Regions from separate parts of the Saccharothrix sp. AJ9571 genome, predicted to be linked through region 3. Evidence: riboswitches for the same ligand, from Rfam matches in the RefSeq annotation. Region 3 holds a riboswitch; each other region holds the start of a gene.
What was found. Region 3 has a riboswitch for S-adenosylmethionine ahead of L3Q67_RS22740 (aminotransferase class V-fold PLP-dependent enzyme). Riboswitches for the same ligand answer to the same signal wherever they lie in the genome.
Positions count from the first base shown of each region.

Region 1: another riboswitch for S-adenosylmethionine. It lies ahead of thrC (threonine synthase); the one in region 3 lies ahead of L3Q67_RS22740 (aminotransferase class V-fold PLP-dependent enzyme).
Region 2: another riboswitch for S-adenosylmethionine. It lies ahead of L3Q67_RS15500 (methionine ABC transporter ATP-binding protein); the one in region 3 lies ahead of L3Q67_RS22740 (aminotransferase class V-fold PLP-dependent enzyme).

Region 1 covers NZ_CP091382.1:48,789-54,761, forward strand. The annotation lists gene sthA (Si-specific NAD(P)(+) transhydrogenase) at 1-397, shown strand, start outside; gene holA (DNA polymerase III subunit delta) at 766-1,740, opposite strand; SAM riboswitch class I at 1,859-1,994, shown strand; gene thrC (threonine synthase) at 2,006-3,265, shown strand; gene L3Q67_RS00285 (ComEA family DNA-binding protein) at 3,685-4,419, shown strand; gene L3Q67_RS00290 (ComEC/Rec2 family competence protein) at 4,416-5,973, shown strand, end outside.
Region 2 covers NZ_CP091382.1:3,421,830-3,427,802, reverse strand. The annotation lists gene L3Q67_RS15505 (4-(cytidine 5'-diphospho)-2-C-methyl-D-erythritol kinase) at 1-554, opposite strand, end outside; gene L3Q67_RS15500 (methionine ABC transporter ATP-binding protein) at 635-1,645, opposite strand; SAM riboswitch class I at 1,851-1,939, opposite strand; gene rsmA (ribosomal RNA small subunit methyltransferase A) at 2,009-2,869, opposite strand; gene L3Q67_RS15490 (resuscitation-promoting factor) at 3,942-5,354, opposite strand; gene L3Q67_RS15485 (TatD family hydrolase) at 5,707-5,973, opposite strand, start outside.
Region 3 covers NZ_CP091382.1:4,928,735-4,934,707, reverse strand. The annotation lists gene L3Q67_RS22740 (aminotransferase class V-fold PLP-dependent enzyme) at 30-1,406, opposite strand; SAM riboswitch class IV at 1,444-1,558, opposite strand; gene L3Q67_RS22735 (M23 family metallopeptidase) at 1,623-2,291, opposite strand; gene L3Q67_RS22730 (potassium/proton antiporter) at 2,420-3,898, opposite strand; gene L3Q67_RS22725 (penicillin-binding protein) at 4,114-5,700, opposite strand; gene ileS (isoleucine--tRNA ligase) at 5,931-5,973, opposite strand, start outside.

The sequences.
Region 1 (5,973 bases), 4.9 Mb from region 3:
GAACGAGCTGGCCGCCCTGCAGCCGATCGGCATCTACACCATCCCGGAGATCTCGTACTGCGGCGCGACCGAGGCCGAACTGACCTCTTCGTCCATCCCCTACGAAACCGGGACCGCACGGTACCGCGAACTCGCCCGAGGCCAGATCGCCGGCGACTCGTACGGGATGCTCAAGCTGCTGGTGTCCACAGAGGACCGCAAGCTCCTCGGCGTGCACGTCTTCGGCACCGGGGCCACCGACCTGGTGCACATCGGCCAAGCCGTCATGGGCTGCGGCGGCACCGTCGACTACCTGGTGGACACCGTCTTCAACTACCCCACCCTGTCGGAGGCCTACAAGGTCGCCGCCCTGGACGCCACCAACAAAATCCGCGCCCTAGCCCGCTTCACCCCCTAACCCCACACCCACGCACCCGAGTCCCACACTCACGCACCCGAACCCCACGTTCAGGCAGCCGAACCCCACATCCACGACCGCGAGTTCCACACTCAGGCAGCCGAATCCCACGCTCGGGCAGCTGAACCCCACACCAGCGACCACATACCTCACACTCGGTCAGCCGAAGCCCGCGCCCGCCAGCCCGAGTCCGCCTTCAGGCAGCCGAACTCCACATTCGCGACCGCGAGTTCCACATTCAGGCAGCCGAGTTCCACACTCCCGCAGCCGAAGTCCACACTCGAGCCACCGAGTCCCCACTCAAAAGCGAGCCCACGCCCCAGTCCCGCCCTCAGGAACCAGCGTGACCGCCCCAACGGCACCCGCCCTCAGCGACCATCCTTAGCCGCCGCGATCTGCAGCACCGCCCGCTCCAGCGCGTAGTCCGGATCCGCCGCCGCGCCCTTCACCTCGGCGTTCAGCTTCGCCACGATCCGCATCGCGTCGGCCAGTCCGTCCGCGCCCCAGCCCCGCACCTGCCCCTGCGCCTTCCGGATCTTCCACGGCGGCATCCCCAGCTCCCCCGCCATCGAGTTCGGGTTCCCCCGCCCCGCACCCGCCACTCGCGCGATCGTGCGCACCGCGTCCGCCAGCGCGTCCGCGACCAGCACGTGCGGCACCCCGATCTGCATCGCCCAGCGCACCGACTCCAGCGCCGCGGCCCGGTCCCCCGAGACCGCCTTCTCCGCCACCGCGAACCCGGTCACATCGGCCCGGCCGCGGTGATAACGCCGCACGGCCTGCTCGTCGACCTTGCCGCCCGAGTCGGCCACCAGCTGCGTCGCGGCCGACGACAACTCCCGCAGGTCTGACCCCACCGAGTCGAGCAGCGCCATCACGCCGGCCGCGTCGATCTTGCCGCCCGCCTGCCGGACCTCGTTGCGCACGAACGCTTCCCGCTCGGCGGGCTTGGTGACCTTCGGGCATTCGACCACCTGCGCCCCGGCCTTGCGCAGCGCCGCGGGCAGCGCCTTGCCCGCCTTCGTCCGGCCACCGCCGGTGTGCACGATCACCAGCACGACGCCGTCGGCGGGATCCTTGACGTAGGACAGGATCGCGTCACCGATCTCCTGTGACGCGTCCTGCGCGCCGTCGATCGCGATCACGCGGCCCTCGCTGAACAGCGACGGACTGACCAATTCGGCGAGCATCGGAGCTGTGAGTTCGGACACCTTCAGCCGGGTCAGATCCGCTGTCGGGTCGGCACTGCGGGCGGACTCGAGGGCGGCTCGAATCGCCCGTTCGATGAGCAGTTCTTCCTCACCGAGCACGAGGTGCAGAGCGGCTGCGTCGGTCACGGGCACGATCCTGCCACGCCCGGCGGCCACTAGCCCGGCACGGTGAGGTGGTCGCGAGGTCGTGGCGGGATGCCGTACGGTGTTGACGAGGCACCGCGCCGAGCGCGGGCCGACAACTGAATACCGCTCATCCAGAGGGGCAGAGGGATACGGCCCGATGAAGCCCCGGCAACCGGCGTCAGCCTGTCATCTCGATTCCGCGAGGTAGCTGACGATCACGGTGCCAATTCCGGCCCACACACCCGTGGGGCAGATGAGGAAGGACCTCGCGATGACTGCCACCCTCCGCACGACCAAGCGCACCCTGGACCTCGGCCCGGCCGTCGAACTGGTGTCGAAGGAAGAGGGCCACCGCCAGCCGCTGGCGCCCGAGTTCGTCTCCGCCGAGGACTTTTCCCCGCTCGAGGTCGCCTACGACTTCGGCCGCGTGCGCCGCGAGGACATCGAAAAGGGCCCGCGCAACATCTGGCGCTACAAGAGCCTGCTTCCGGTGCCGTCGAACGTCGAGGAGATCCCGAACACCGAGCCCGGCTGTACCCGGCTGGTGCGTGCCGACCGGCTCGCGAAAGCCTTGGGGCTCAAGCGAGTCTGGGTCAAGGACGACACCGGCAACCCCACCCACTCGTTCAAGGACCGCGTGGTCGCGGTGGCCCTGGCCGCCGCCCGCGAGTTCGGCTTCGAGGTGCTCGCCTGCCCGTCCACCGGCAACCTGGCGAACGCGGTGGCCGCCGCGGCGGCTCGCGCCGGCTGGGAGTCGGTGGTGCTGGTCCCGAAGACGCTGGAGCGCGCCAAGATCCTGACCACCGCGGTCTACGACGGTGCGTTGATCGCCGTCGACGGCAACTACGACGACGTCAACCGCCTGGCCACGCAACTGGCCGCGGAGAACGAGAACTGGGCGTTCGTCAACGTCAACGTGCGGCCGTACTACTCCGAGGGCTCGAAGACGCTGGCGTTCGAGGTGGCCGAGCAGCTGGGCTGGCGACGGCCGCAGCAGATCGTCGTGCCGATCGCCTCCGGTTCGCAGTTGACCAAGGTGGACAAGGGTTTCCGCGAGCTGGGTGAGCTCGGGCTCGTCGAGCAGTCGCCGTACAAGATCTTCGGCGCGCAGGCCACCGGCTGCTCGCCGGTGTCGGCCGCGTTCCGCGCCGGGCACGACGTGGTGCAGCCGGTCAAGCCGGACACCATCGCCCGCTCGCTGGCCATCGGCAACCCGGCGGACGGCCCGTACGTGCTGGACGTGGTCAACCGCACCGGCGGCTCGATCGAGGACGTCAGCGACGAAGAGGTCGTCGAGGGCATCCGGCTGCTGGCGCGCACCGAGGGCATCTTCACCGAGACCGCCGGCGGCGTGACCGTGGCGACCGCGAAGAAGCTCGTCGAAGCCGGAAAGCTGAACCCCGACGAGGAAACCGTCCTCCTGATCACCGGCGACGGCCTCAAGACGCTCGACGCGATCGAGGGCAAGGTCGGCCCGCGCGCCACCGTCCCCGCCAACGCCGACGCCGTCCGCGCCGCCCTGGCGAAGTAAGCCGTACCGGCCACGAATGTGGCTTTCGGGGCGGATTCGTCCCCGAAAGCCACATTCGTGTCCGCTCCATGACGAGCCCACTCCGGCCGCGGCAGCCCACTCCCAACTCGGCAGCCATGCCCCCTCGGGGGGCCCTACGGCGCGGCCGAGCATCCCCAAGCCAAATCTGGCGTCAAACCGGCATCCGGGCTATCTGCACGCCCATCCGAGCCCATCACCCACCCTTTTCAATCGACCACAGTCGCACTCATTTCGTCCTCGGCGGAACCCTTCCCGTCTTCAAATCAGGGAACCCCATCTCCGCTCCGAAAGCCACATTCGTGTCCCACGACACCTGACTTGTCCACACCCACCCACTTGTCCACAGCCCCTCCCCCATCCCCTGTCCTCCCCCTCCCATTCCTCCTAACGTCGCTTGTGTGTTCGAGCGACTTCACCCCCTCACCCGCCCCGGAGCCCCATCCTCCGAGGAGCACAAACCCGACCTCACCGAATTGGCGGCCCGGGTCGAGCGCGATCGCACGCGCAGGCTGGTCACCCGCTGGCTGCCCAAAGTCCGCGGTAGCCCAGTAAAACGACGCGCCACGATCGCGTTCGCCGTCGCCGGTGTGCTCACGGTCGTCATCACCACGGTCCTGCTGCTCGGCGGCGGACCCGAGCCGGAGCGCGCCCCGCCGCTGCCGGTCGCTCGCGCCGCGCCGGTGTCCAGCGCACCGCCGAGCGCAACCAGTGAGCTGGTGGTGAGCGTGATCGGCAAGGTCGTCAAGCCTGGCCTGGTCACGCTGCCCGCCGGTGCCCGTGTCGCGGACGCGGTTCGTGCCGCCGGCGGCATCCTGCCCGATACCGATCTCGCCACCGTGAACTTGGCCCGCCGCCTCACCGATGGCGAGCAACTCGATGTGGGCGCTCCCCCACAGGCCCCAGGTCCGGCGCCGACTTCCCCCGGCGCCGGGCCGACGGTCAAGGTGGACCTCAACACCGCGAGCCTGACCCAGCTCGACGATCTGCCGGGCGTCGGTGAAGTGACCGCGAAGCGCATCCTCGACTGGCGCAACCAGCACGGACGCTTCACCGCGGTCGAGCAACTCCGTGAAATAGAAGGGATCGGCGAAACCCGGTTCACGCGCTTGCGTGACCAGGTGACCGTGCAATGACCGTCGCCGCCGACCTGGCGGTGAACCCGGCGCCGACCGCGCACGACCTGCGATTGGTGCCGGCGGCGCTCACCGTCTGGCTCGGCACGCTCGGCGGCCTGCTGATCGGCTGGTGGGTGGCGGTCGCGGTCGGCACTGGAGTCGCGGCCGCGGCTGCCGTCGCCTTTGTGGTGATCCGTCGCCGAGCTGTCGGCGGTGAGCGAACACGCGCGCTTTTGTTGGCATTACTCGGTTTCGGCGCGGTGCTCGCAGTCGTGGTGACGCCGCGGCTGCACAACGCGCAAGAGGATCCGATTCGCCCGTCGGCGGATCGGGGGGTGCATGCGGTGCTCCGGGTGACGGTCACCGAACGACCAAGGCCGATCCGCTCGGCCGGATACGCAGGAAGGGCAGGTGGTACGAGTGCGGTGGTGATCCCGGCGGACGTCGCCGAGGCGACGGTCGAGGGCCGGATGGTGCGCTCGAACGGCCGGGTGGTCTTGATCGCCGCGTTGGACGGCTGGTCCAGTCTGTTGCCAGGGCAGCAGGTGACCGCCTCGGGTTCCCTGGACCCGGGGCGACCGGCCGAGCTGACGGTGGCGGCCCTCCAGGTACGAGGGTCACCGCAGGCAACCACCGAGGCACCGTGGTGGCAGCAAGCGGCGGCGTCGATGCGAGCCGGGCTGCGCAAAGCGTCTGGTGTGCTCGACGAGGAGCCCGCCGGGTTGCTGCCAGGGCTGGCCGTCGGCGACACCGCCGGCATGTCCAGACGGGTCGAAGACGAGTTCCGCGACGCGGGCCTGTCCCACCTGACCGCCGTCAGTGGCACCAACGTGACCATCGTCTGTGGCGCGGTGCTGTTGCTGCTCCGCCTGCTGCGGCTCGGGCCGGTGGTGTCGGCGACGGGCGCGGGCCTGGCCCTCGCCGGGTACATGATCATCACCGGACCGGAGCCGAGTGTGCTGCGAGCCGGGGTGATGGGTGCCGTCGGGCTGCTGGCGTTGGCCTTGGGGCGGCGTGGCACCGCGCTTCCGGCGCTGGCGGCGGCCGTCGCTGGTCTGGTGCTGTACGACCCGGCGATGGCGGCGAGCTTCGGTTTCGCGTTGTCCGTGGTGGCCACCGCGGGACTGGTGCTGCTGGCACCGCGCTGGGCCACGGCGCTCGCCCGGCGGGGCATGCCGTCCGGGCTCGCGGAGTGGCTGGCGGTGCCGGTGGCGGCCTTCGCGGTGACCGCGCCGATCGTCGCGGGCATGGCGGGTGAGCTGAGCCTGGTGGCGGTGGTCGCGAACCTGCTGGCGGCGCCGGTGGTCGCTCCGGCGACCATTTTCGGGGTGCTGGCGACGGTGCTCGCCCCGGTGTGGCACGGCGGGGCGGAGTTCCTGGTGCGGCTGGCCGGGCCGGAGGCGAGCTGGCTGATCTTGGTCGCCCGGGAGGCGTCGGCGGTACCCGGGGCCGTGCTGGGCTGGCCGTCGGGCTGGTGGGGCGGTCTGCTGGCCGCGCTGGTGGCCGGCGTGCTCGTGGTGGCCGGGCGATTCGCCAGGGTGCGGCTGGTGATCGCGGCCGGACTGGTGGTCG
Region 2 (5,973 bases), 1.5 Mb from region 3:
AGGCCCTTCTGGTCGAAGGCGAGCACCCAGTGGAAGGTGTGCCGCGAAAGCACCGGCACCAGGCGCTCGCCGCGGCCGGTGCCGAGCGCGGTGCCGCCGTAGAGCGCGAACGGCACGTCGCTGCCCAGTTTCGCGGCGATGTCGGCGAGTTCGTCGCGGGTGATCTCCAGCTTCCACAGCGAGGCCAGGCCGACCAGGGTGGCGGCCGCGTCGGCACTGCCCCCGGCCATGCCGCCGGCCACCGGGATGCCCTTGCGCAGCACCACCCGGACCTTGGACTCGCTCTCGGCGCGGCCGACGTGCGCGGCCAGCGCCTGCACCGCGCGCCACGCCAGGTTGTTGGCCCCGGTGGGCACGGACTTCTCGCCCTCGCCGTACACCTCGACACCGGGATCGTCGGTGACCGCCACGGTCACCTCGTCGGCCAGCGACAACGCCTGGAACACGGTCACCAACTCGTGGTAACCGTCTTCGCGCAGGTCACCGACCGCCAGGTGCAGGTTGATCTTCGACGGCACCCGGACGGTGACTGGAGGCGGAACGACAGCGAGCACGGCCCAAGCCTACGTGGCGGCAAAAAAGCCGTGAGTGCACCGGCCCGTTCCGGCCCCGGGCACTCACGACTCCGGCCGGCTCAGGCGGCGACGCCCTGCGGACCGCTGACCGGGTGGGTGACGTGGGCGCCGCGCTCGGCGATCCACGCCAGCGCGCCGTCGGCCTGCTCCCCGCGCAGGCCGATGCGGAAGCGGCCGACCGGGGTGTCACCGATCCGGGTCAGGCCGCCGCCGATGGTGGCGATGTCGATGCCGAACCGGGTCGCCGCCTCGGGCAGCAGCGCGCCGACCGAAGCGAAGCCGATCAGCACCACGTCGACCGAGCGGTCGTAGCGGGCGGACTGCGCGCGGGTGGTCTCGATGGCGGGCAGCAGCGCCTGCGCGGTGCGGCTCGACGGGTCGACCAGCAGGGAGAGGACGTTGCCGTTCTCCACCACCTTGCCGTCCTCGAGCACCGCGACGTCGTCGCAGATGCGGCGGACGACACCGGCGTCCGGCGTGGTGACGAGCACGGTCAAGCCCAGCTCGGCACGGGCCCGGTCGAGCGCGGTGAGCACGCCGGCGGCGTCCTCGACCCCGAGCCCGGCGGTCGGGTCGTCGGCGAGCAGCACGGAGGGCGAGGTGGCCAGTGCCTTCGCCACGGCCACCCGGCGGCGCTGCCCCGGGTTCAGCTCGGCGGGGTGCTGGCCGCCGCGCTGGGTCAGGCCGACGAGGTCGAGCAGGGTGCCGACGCGGGTGCGGCGGCGCGGGCCGTCGACCCCGAGCTGCTCCAGCGGCGAGGCCACGTTCCCGGCGACGGTGCGTTCGGGCTGCAGCGCGGCCCGGCCGTCGACGATGCCGACCTGGCGGCGGATCTCCCGCAGGCGGCGGCCGTCGAGCGTGCCGGTGTTGAGACCGTCGAGGCGGACGACCCCGCGGTCGGGGCGCTCCTGCAGCGCGACGCAGCGGGTCAGGGTGGACTTGCCGGAGCCGGCCGGGCCGACCACGCCGTAGAGCGAGCCGGCGTTGATGTCGAAGTTGACGTCCCGCAGGGCCAGGACGGGCGCGGAGTCGCCGGGGAAGGACTTGGTCAGATTTTCGAGCGTGATCACGTGAATGCTCCAACAGCTGGGCGCGAACGAGCGCCGAGGCACTAAGGAAGCACCGCCGGAATTGTCGACGACGGTGTGAGCGGAGACCGGAAAGCGGCGAAGTGGTTACTAGGTCAGACGTTGGAGCGTCGACACGCACTTACCGTGCGGCGACCTTCATCCACTACTCGGCGCCGGGTCAGCATTCGCGACCGATACACAGGATCCTCCATCGGTCCTGGCGTTAGCACCTGCCCTTGCGGGTGGTTGCTGCGACTTCAGCGAGCCAGGCCTCTCAGTCGCTCCGGATGGACGCACAAGGAGTACACCCGATCCGGCTCACGGAAAGCAAGTCCGTGGTCGGAGATCACACGAACAGCGGCGTCAACCCTCGTTTTCCGCGGCGGCGGCGATCCTGGCGAAGTCGTCGACGGTGAGCTGCTCACCTCGGGTGCGCGGGTCGACACCGGCCGCGGTCAGCAACTCCCCCGCGCGCTCGGCGGAGCCGGCCCACCCGGCCAGCGCCGCGCGCAGGGTCTTGCGCCGCTGCGAGAAGGCGGCGTCCACCACGGCGAAGACGGTCTTCCGCTCGGCGGGACGAGTGGTCTGGACCCGTTCGAAGCCGACCAGCGCGGAGTCGACGTTGGGCACCGGCCAGAACACCGCGCGCGGCACCGCGGCGACCTTCCTGGCGCGGCCGTACCAGGCGAGCTTGACGCTGGGCACGCCGTAGATCCGGCTGCCAGGGCCGGCGGCCATGCGGTCGGCCACCTCGGTCTGGACCATCACCAGGCCGCGGCGCAGGCTCGGGAGTCCGGCGAGCAGCTGCAGCACGACGGGCACGGCGACGTTGTAGGGCAGGTTCGCGACGAGCGTGGTGGGCTCGCCCACGTGGTTCTCGTCGATCTTGAGCGCGTCGGCTTCGACGACGTTCAGGTTCGCGGCGTGCTCGGGCTTCGCGTGCGCGGCGACGGTGTCCGGCAGCCGCTTGGCGAGCACCGGATCGATCTCGACGGCGACCACGCGCGCGCCGGTGGCGAGCAGGCCCAGCGTCAGCGACCCGAGACCGGGGCCGACTTCGAGCACGAGGTCGTCCTCGGTGACCGCCCCCAGCTCGACGATCCGGCGGACGGTGTTGGGGTCGTGCACGAAGTTCTGGCCGAGCTTCTTGGTCGGCCGCACGTCCAGCTCGGCCGCCAGGCCGCGGATCTCGGCGGGGCCGAGTAGCCCGGCAGGTTTGGTCACGGGTCGTGAGTCTAGGCGTCCGTGGTTGGTTGGGCGGGTGGGGCTTGGGCGGGATGGGGTCGGGGGCGGGGTCACCCCGGCGCTTGATTGTGACTACGGCGGGGGTTCTGTTGTCAAGGCGGGAAAGCGTGCCTTGACAACAGAATCCCCGCCGTGTTTGGGCTTTGGATCGGGGTGAGGGGGTGGACTGGGCGCTCCCTGGAGGTTGGGCGCCCGGGTTCGGCTTGGGGAGGGGGCTGGGCGCTCCCTGGAGGTTGGGCGCCCGGGTTCGGCTTGGGGAGGGGGCTGGGCGCTCCCTGGAGGTTGGGCGCCCGGGTTCGGCTTGGGGAGGGGGCTGGGCGCTCCCTGGAGGTTGGGCGCCCGGGTTCGGCTTGGGGAGGGGGCTGGGCGCTCCCTGGAGGTTGGGCGCCCGGGTTCGGCTTGGGGAGGGGGCTGGGCGCTCCCTGGAGGTTGGGCGCCCGGGTTCGGCTTGGGGAGGGGGCTGGGCGCTCCCTGGAGGTTGGGCGCCCGGGTTCGGCTTGGGGAGGGGGCTGGGCGCTCCCTGGAGGTTGGGCGCCCGGGTTCGGCTTGGGGAGGGGGCTGGGCGCTCCCTGGAGGTTGGGCGCCCGGGTTCGGCTTGGGAGCGGATGCCCCTGGGCTTGTAGCGCGGGCCCGGCTGGGTGGTCGCGATGCGCGGCGCCTGAGTGTGGGATTCGGCTGCCTGAGTGTGGGATTCGGGTGCCTGAGTGTGAGGTTCGGGTGCCTGAACGTGGGGTTCGGCTGCGGGCGTTGGGTGCCGGGGGCTCGGCTTGGGGAGGGGGCTGCTTCGGGGGGGGTGGCTGCCTGGGTTCGGCTGGGTGGGGTGCGTCGCGGGCGTTGGGTCCCGGAGGCTCAGCTGGGTAGCGGGATGCGCCCGGGGGTGCGGGCTTGGGCGGGGGCGGCTGGGCGCGCGGTGTCACGAATGTGGCTTTGGGGGCGGAATCGGCCCCCAAAGCCACATTCGTGACAGTGGAGCCGAGGGGGCGCATATGAAAGTGGCTTCCCTTGTTGGAGGGAAGCCACGGTCAACGGAGCGGAGTGGAGCGGGGGTGCGTCAGAGACCCAGCTTCTTCGAGCAGTGCGGCCAGGCGCCGTAGCCGCCGCGGTCATCGCGGAGTTTGGTGGCGACGGCGATCTGCTGCTCCCGGGTCGCCTGGTGCGCCAGCGGGGCGTACTGCGTGCCGCCGTAGGCCTTCCAGGTGCTGGCGTTGAACTGCAGGCCGCCGTAGTAGCCGTTGCCGGTGTTCGCGGCCCAGTTGCCGGTGGACTCGCACTGCGCGAGCTTGTCCCACACCGCACCACCGGAGACCGGCGGGACCGCGGCCTTCTTGGTGCCGACCCGGACCTTCTTCGGCTTGGCTTCCTTGGTGATCTCCTCGGAAAGCTTCTCCCGGGCGACTTCCTTGTCGTTCTCCTTCGTCACCCGGTAGGTGACGTTCTTCGAACCGGCTTCGCCCGCTTCCTCGACGACGGTCTTGCCCTTGTCGAGGGTGTCGTCCTTGATCTCCTCGACCGGCGGCGGGATCTCTTCGTTCTCGTTGATCACCGACACGCCGGTGCGGCTGACGTGCACCTCGGCGCCGTCGGTCAGCTTGTAGTCCATGCCGCCGTCGACCCTGTCCTCCGGGCCGATCGTCAGCTGGAGCTCGCCGAAGAACTCCTTCGCGGTCACCGCGTTGGTCTGGACCTGACGCGGGTCGCTGCCACCGTCGTAGAGCGTGACGTTCTTCAGCGTCTTGATCTCGAGGGTCATGCCCTCGAGCGGGATCTGCCCGTCGCCGGGGGCCGACATCCAGGTGCCGGCCTTGCTCGCCTCGGCGAGGCCGAGCTGGGTCAGCGCCTCGGAAACCGTGGTGGCACGCACCCACGACTCGCGCGGGGTGCCGTCGACCATGAGGTTCAGCTGGCGGCCGCGCTCCAGGGTGATGACGGTGTCGTCGGCGACCGCGGCGTCCGGCGACGGCGAGATCGCGTCGTGCGCGCCGATCGAGTAGCCGGCGTCCTTGAGCACCTCGCCGACCGTGCCGCCGAAGGTGTTGACCGTCTGCTGCGCGCCGTCGACGTCGACCGTGACGCTCTTGTTCATCGCCATCGCGGCGGCGCCGCCACCGGTCAGGGTGAGCAGCACGGCGAGCACGGTGCCCTTGAGGAAGCGCTTCTTCCACGTCTTGACGGCCTTTACCACACCGGCCTCGACCGGCATCGGCTCGCCTTGGGCGACGCGGTCCTCGCTGATCTCGTCCGGGATCACGATCGGCGGGAGCATCGTGGTCTCGGCGTTGATCAGCCGGATCAGCTCGTCGACGTCAACGTTGGCCTCGGCCATCAACGCGTCGGCGTCGGGGCCGAGCACGGCGAGGACGTCGTGCTGGGTGACGTTGAGGTCGTCGGAGAAGTCGAGCTCGCCCTCGGGGTTGGGCCAGTCGAGCGTGCCGACACCCCCGCGGGAGGAGGCGAACGTGCTCATCGGGTTGTCCTGGCGCGAGTACTCGCGCCTGTAACCACCAGTCACTGGGTCGATCCCTTTCACAAAAAGGCCGTTGCCTTCATTTCGGCGCCGGAGCGCCAGTTATCCGGCTCCCGCAGTCAGCGCCATCCAAGTGGTCCCGGGCTTCGGGGGCCCGTTCGCACTTCCCCGACGTGCACTGACGTGACTGTGGGTGTCCCAGCGGCGACCCCTCTGCGGGTAACCGACCGGCACGATCACGGGACAGTAACGAAGACTCGGGGGTTGCGCAAACACCCCCCGCGATCTCGTGATCTGCATCACTCCTCGGATGGCCCAACAGGGCTGATCCTTTGTCGCAATGCGTCAAACCCTAAGTAACAGTGGGCAGTCGGAAGACCCGTTCGGCGGTCTGCCGCACGGCGTTCGAGATCGTTTCCACGGACTCTTCCCGCAGCTCAGCGAGGTAACGCACGGTGTAGGCCGTGCAGTAGGGCTCATTGGGCCTGCCCCGGTGGGGATGGGGGGTCAAAAATGGTGCATCCGTCTCGACCACGAATTGACCGAGTGGTGAGATCCGCGCCGCCTCGTGCAGTCCGCGCGCGTTCTTGAACGTCACCGTGCCGGCGAACGAGAGCAC
Region 3 (5,973 bases):
GATCACGCCCGCCGCCACCCCGTCCAGCCTCAGTCGAGGAAGTCCGGCAGCGGACGCGGGTCCGGCGTCGGCGCCCAGCGGCCGTCGAGCTTGGCGTAGTCCCAGCGCGCTCCCCTGGCGACGATCTGACGCAGGGCCAGCAGCAGCCGGTCGACGTGCTCCTCGGTGCTGCCGAGGCCGAGGCTGACCCGTACCGCCTGCTGTCCCTCGCCACCGGCTTCGCGGATCAGGCGGCGGGTGGCGATGTGCGCGCAGAACGCGCCGTCGCGCACGCCGATCCCGTACTCGGCCGAGAGGACCGCGGCCAGCCAGCCGGGCTCGAAGCCGTCGATCACAAAGCTGAGGGTGCCGACCCGGTCGACGTCGGCGTCGAAGAGACGCAGTTCCGCGAACCCCGGCACCGACGCGAGCCCGCGCTGCAACCGCCGGAGCAACGCGTCCTCGTGCTGACGGACGGCGTCCCAGTTTTCCGCGAGCGTCTCGCAGGCGACGCCGAGCGCGTAGACGCCGACCGTGTTCGGCGAACCGGCTTCGTGGCGTTCCGGCCCGGAGTTCCACACCACGCCGAACTCGTTCCCCTGCCGCTGCACCACTTTGGTGGCGCCACCGCCGGCGAGGTACGGCTGCCCGGCGCGCAGCCAGTCGGCGCGGCCGATCAACGCGCCAGCCCCGAACGGCGCGTACAGCTTGTGCCCGGACAGCGCCACGTAGTCCACATCCAGCTCGCGCAAGGAAATCGGCCGGTGCGGCGCCAGCTGTGCCGCGTCCAGCGCGATCCGCGCGCCGTGCTTCCGCGCCACCGCAGCGATTTCCGCGACCGGCAGCAGTTCCCCGGTCACGTTGGACGCGCCGGTGAGCACCACCAGCCGCGGCCCCTGGGCGCACGCGGCCAGTGCACTGTCCACAGCGGACACCGCGGCGAGCCGGGTGCGCGGCGGTTCGATCCGGTGCACGCGAGGGCCGCGCCACGGCAGCAGGGCCGCGTGGTGCTCGGTGTCGAACAGCACCACGGAAGTCTCACGCGGCAGGCACTTCGCCAGCAGGTTGAACGAATCGGTGGTGTTGCGGGTGAAGACCACCGCGTCCGACGAACGGGCACCGACGAAGCGCCGCAGCACCCCACGGGTGCGCTCGTAGATCTTGGTGGACACCTGAGACGCGAACCCGGCTCCGCGGTGCACGCTGGCGTACCAGGGCAGGAACTCGTCCACGGCGGTGCGGACCCGCTGCAGGCAGGGCGCGCTCGCGGCGTGGTCGAGGTTCGCGTACCCGATGCTCGTCCCGGTCACCAGCGGCACGGACAGTTCCGCACCGGCGACGGACGGGACCAAGGCGGTGCGTTCGAAAGCAGAACAGCGCGCAGCTCCGTTGAGGGTGGCGGCGGGCGACGGGTGGGCGATCGTCATGGGAGGCCTCCTCGAGGTCGGGACCTCCGACCGAGGAGATCCGCGCTTGCCCGCCACACCTCGTGACGAGCCAGGTCCTCACCCGGGGCACCCCACCGCGGTTGGAGGGTTGCCGGCCAGCGAGCCGGGGCTTGACGCTGGCACTCATGACCTACGGAAAAAGGTAACCCACTGGGCGGCGCCCGCGCCAGGGCCGCCCAGTGGGTGAGAGGGCGATCACTCCGCTTCGTACCGGAACCGGCCGGGGAGTTCGACCACCTGGCCGTCGGCGACGTGCGTGGCGACCCCGCTGTACTCCCCTTCGCCCTCGTCGAAGCGCCAGCCGCCGAAAACCTTGCCGTCCACGGGTTCCCCGTGCGCGTCGGCGAACTCGCCGTGGACCTGCTCGTAGCTCAAGCCGTCCCACTCGCCGGACTCGAGCGCGTCACGAGCGTTCGTCGGCAGCGTCCACAGGGTGAAGTGCACGTGGGCCCCGGTGCTGGTGCCGCCGCAGGGCAGCGCGTTGCCGCTCTTGCCGAGCGGGGTGCCCACCTCGACGGCCTGCCCGTCCCGGACCGCGATCTCTTCGAGGTGGTAGTAGCCGGTGCGCCAGCCACCCTCGTGGTCGACGGTCACCCAGTCGCCTTCGTCGCAGTGCTGCAACCGCACGGTCCCCGCGAGGGGCGCCCGCACCACCTCGTCGTGCGGGCTGAGGTCGATCGCGTTCTTGACCTCGGCGGCCTTGTTGTCGGCGTGGACACCCGCCGAGGTGACCTCCTGCCCGGAGGCGAACGGCAGGGTGAAGGCCGGGAAGGGACCGGCGGCCGAGGCGGGTGGGGCCAGCAGGGAACCAGCGGTCAGCACCGCGGCGGCGGCCAGGCCGCGCAGGTTGCGGAAGTCAGCCACGCTTCGTACTCCTTGCACTGGCTATCAGCCTTTCGGGCTAATAGAGGCGGGTGAAATGTAGGCCATTTGGCCGCATTCGGAGTACACGAAGCGCAAAAGAGTATGCCGACTGTGACGCAAGTCACATTCTACGTGCCGGATTCGCCCCGCCAGCGGGCCAGCCTGCCCGCCCGGTCGATGGCACGCAGCCGGCGCTCGGCCGTGGTGCGCGCCTCTTCGGTGGTGACCACGAGCAGCTGGTCCAGCTCCTGCAACCGGCTGGTGGCCTGCGGGGTGAACGACTTGCCGTCGCGGACCACCAGGCTCACCGACGCCCCCGAGGGCAGCCGCAGCTCGGAGACGTAGACGCCGTGCATCCGCGACCCGCGCTGGATGCGCACCTGGAGCAGTTCGGCGCCGAGCTCGTCCAGCGGCGCGGCGTCGACCTGGATCTCCTTGGCCTCGGTCGAGTCGGACAACCCGAGCCACCGGCCGAGCGGGGTCAGCGTCGCGCCCTGCAGCAGGGTCAGCACGATGACCAGCACGAACACCGCGTCCACCAGCTTCTGCGCGCCCGGCACGCCCTGGGCGAGCGGGATCATCGCCAGCACGATCGGCACCGCCCCGCGCAATCCGGCCCAGGACAGGAACACCTGTTCTCGCCACGGCAGCCGGAACGGCAGCGCGGAGAGCAGCACCGACGCCGGGCGTGCCAGCAGCAGCACCACGGCACCGGCCACCAGGCCGGGGACCAGGCTCTCCAGCAGCCTGCCCGGCGAGGCGAACAGGCCGAGCAGCACGAACAACCCGATCTGGGCCAGCCAGCCGAGCCCTTCGGCGAAGGACAGCGTGTCGGACCGGTGCGGCAGGCGGGAGTTGCCGAGCACCACCCCGGCGACGTAGGTGGCGAGCAGGCCGGAGGCGTGCGCGAGCTGCCCGCTCGAATAGGCGACCACGCAGACCGCGACGGTGGCCACCGGGTACAGGCCGGTGGCCGGCAGCGCCGCCTTGCGCAGGGCCAGCGCGCCCAGCCAGCCCAGCGCCAGCCCGATCACCAGGCCCGCGCCCAGTTCGTAGAGCACCAGCAGGGGCAGCGTCCAGTCCACAGTGGTTCCGCCGGCCAGCACCACCACGGCGATGTAGGCGGGCGCGTCGTTGATGCCCGACTCCACCTCCAGCGTGCCGACCAGCCGCTTGCCGATGCCCGCCGAGCGCAGCACGGAGAACACCGCGGCGGCGTCGGTCGAGGCGAGCACGGCACCCCAGAGCAGCGCCATCCGCCAGTCCAGGCCGAGCAGCCAGTGCAGTGCCGCGCCGGTGATCGCGACGCTCACCGCAACGCCCACAGTGGACAGTGCGATTCCCGGCCACAACGCGGGTTTGACCGTCTGCCAGCGCGTGGTCAGCCCGCCCTCGGTGAGGATCATCACCAGTGCGGCGAGGCCGAGCGACTGGGTGAGCGTGGCGTCGTCGAACTCCAGGCCGAGCCCGGCTTCGCCGATCAGGACGCCGATTCCCAGGTAGAGCAGCAGCGATGGCAGCCCGAGCCGGATGGAAACCCGCACCGCGAGCACGGAAACGAGCAGGACCGCCGCACCGGCACCGAGAACGAGCGGGAGCTGGTCCATCCGCCGCCTCCCCTCGTCACCTGATCGCGGTCAACAATAGTGAACGCGCGTTCGCCCGGTGACATCGGTGCGGCGCAACAGAAAATGACCGAGCCCGGATTCGTCCGAATGGTTGACACCCGGCAGGTTCCCGGCGCTTTCGGTGAATATCGGCTTCGCGCAGCCAAATCAGCGGGAACCGTTGTCCGCCAACGCTTCCACAAGCGACCGCCACGTCAGGCGCCGCCGAGGAACCGCCCGCTCACCTTCAGCGCCGGTCCCGACGACCCGGCGTTCTCCACCAGCACCGCGAAGGCGAGGTCACCGCGGTACCCGGTGAACCAGCCGTGCGCGCCGCGGCCGTCGCCGAACTGGGCGGTGCCGGTCTTGCCGCGCAACTCGCCGTACCGGGCGAGCTCGCGCGCGGTGCCCTCGGTGACCACCTCGCGCATCATCACCCGCAGCGGCCCGAGCACGCTCGCGTCCGGCGCTTCGTAGCCGGTGATCAGCCCGGTCTCGCCGGTCCGCCACAGCGACGGCGTGAGCGCTTCGCCACTGGCCACCGTCGCCGTCATCAGCGCCACACCGAACGGGCTGGCCAGCACCTCACCCTGCCCGATCCCCGCCTCGACGCGCTGGGCCTGCTCGTCGTACGGCTCCACCTTGCCCGCCTCGGTGGCGATGCCGGGGACGTCGAAGTCGGCGTTCAGGCCGAACCGGTTCGCCGCCCCGGCCAGCGCGCCGGCGGGCAGGTCCGCGGCGAGCCGCGCGAAGGTGGTGTTGCACGAGCGGGCGAAGGCGGTGTGCAGCGGGGACGGCGGGAGCGAGAACCGGTCGTCGTTCGGGATGGTGCGCGTGCCGATCCGCGCTTCACCGGGGCAGTCGAGCACGGTGTCCGGCCCGGTGCCTGCCTCCAGGGCCGCGGCGGCGGTGACGACCTTGAACGTCGACCCCGGCGGGTAGAGCCCGGACACCGCCTTGGGCTGGTCACCGGCGGCCGCGTTCTGCGCCATCGCCAGCACCTGCCCGGTCGAGGGCTGGATCGCCACCAGCATCGCCGGGCCGCCCGCGGAGTCGACCGCCTGCTGTGCCGCCCGCTGCATCCCGCTGCTCAGCGTGGACCCGAGCGGCTCGGCGGCCACCCCCTCCGCGCCGCCGAGCTTCTTCAGCGTGGTGCCCGCAGCGTCGCGGAGTTCGACCGACCAGGCCGCCGGGGCGTTGTCGGCGGCGTGCTTGGCGAGGCGCGAGGTGAGCGGGTCGACCCGCACGCCGTCCGCCGGTTTGGTCCCGTTGCCCTCGCGGACGAACATCGGCTTGCCGTCGCGGTCGGTCAGCACCGGGCTGCCTTCTGCGCCCTTGAACGCGAGCCGCCGGTCCGCGGTGAGCTCGGGGTGGATTTGCGCAGGCGCCCAGTGGACCAGCCACCTGCCGTCCCGTTGCGCGAATTCGATCGCGCTGTCGTAACCCCACTCGCCCGCGCCGAGCTGCCAGTCGAACCGGACCTTCGCCGAGGAACCGCCGGGGTCCTGCTCGCCGAGCTTCGCCGTCAGCCGCTCGGCGTTCAGCCCGGCCCGCACGGCGTCGAGCACCGCGAGCGCGGCGGCCGGGTCGTCGGTCAGGTTCGCGGCCGCGCGCTGGTCCCCGCCGGACAGCGCGGCGAGGTACCGCGTGCCGATTTCCCGAGGTCCCTCCACGATCGGAGCAGTGGCGGACGCGGGTGCCGGCTCATCGCCCCGGGACAGGAACACCACGGCGGCCGCCACGATGCCGACCACGGCCACCGAAGCGACCACCAGAACCCAGCGTTTGGCAGCAGGCGTCAACGCACTTCTCCCCAGCTCGCGGCGCGATCGCGCCCATCGAGCATAGGTGCCGGGAACGACCGTTCGGCTCGTTAGCCCGAATGGCCGCTTGTCCAGACCACTGGGAACGCGGTGTCATGGACGCAGTCGATTTGTTGTGATCAACAACATACGAGCTGTCACGCTCGGCCCGTGAGTGGCGGTGGCCTCCGGTCCCCGCCAAATCCCCACCGCCACTCACGGGCCCCCTCTCAGCTCTTGCGCACCGCCACGGTCACCTTGACCCCGTCGCCG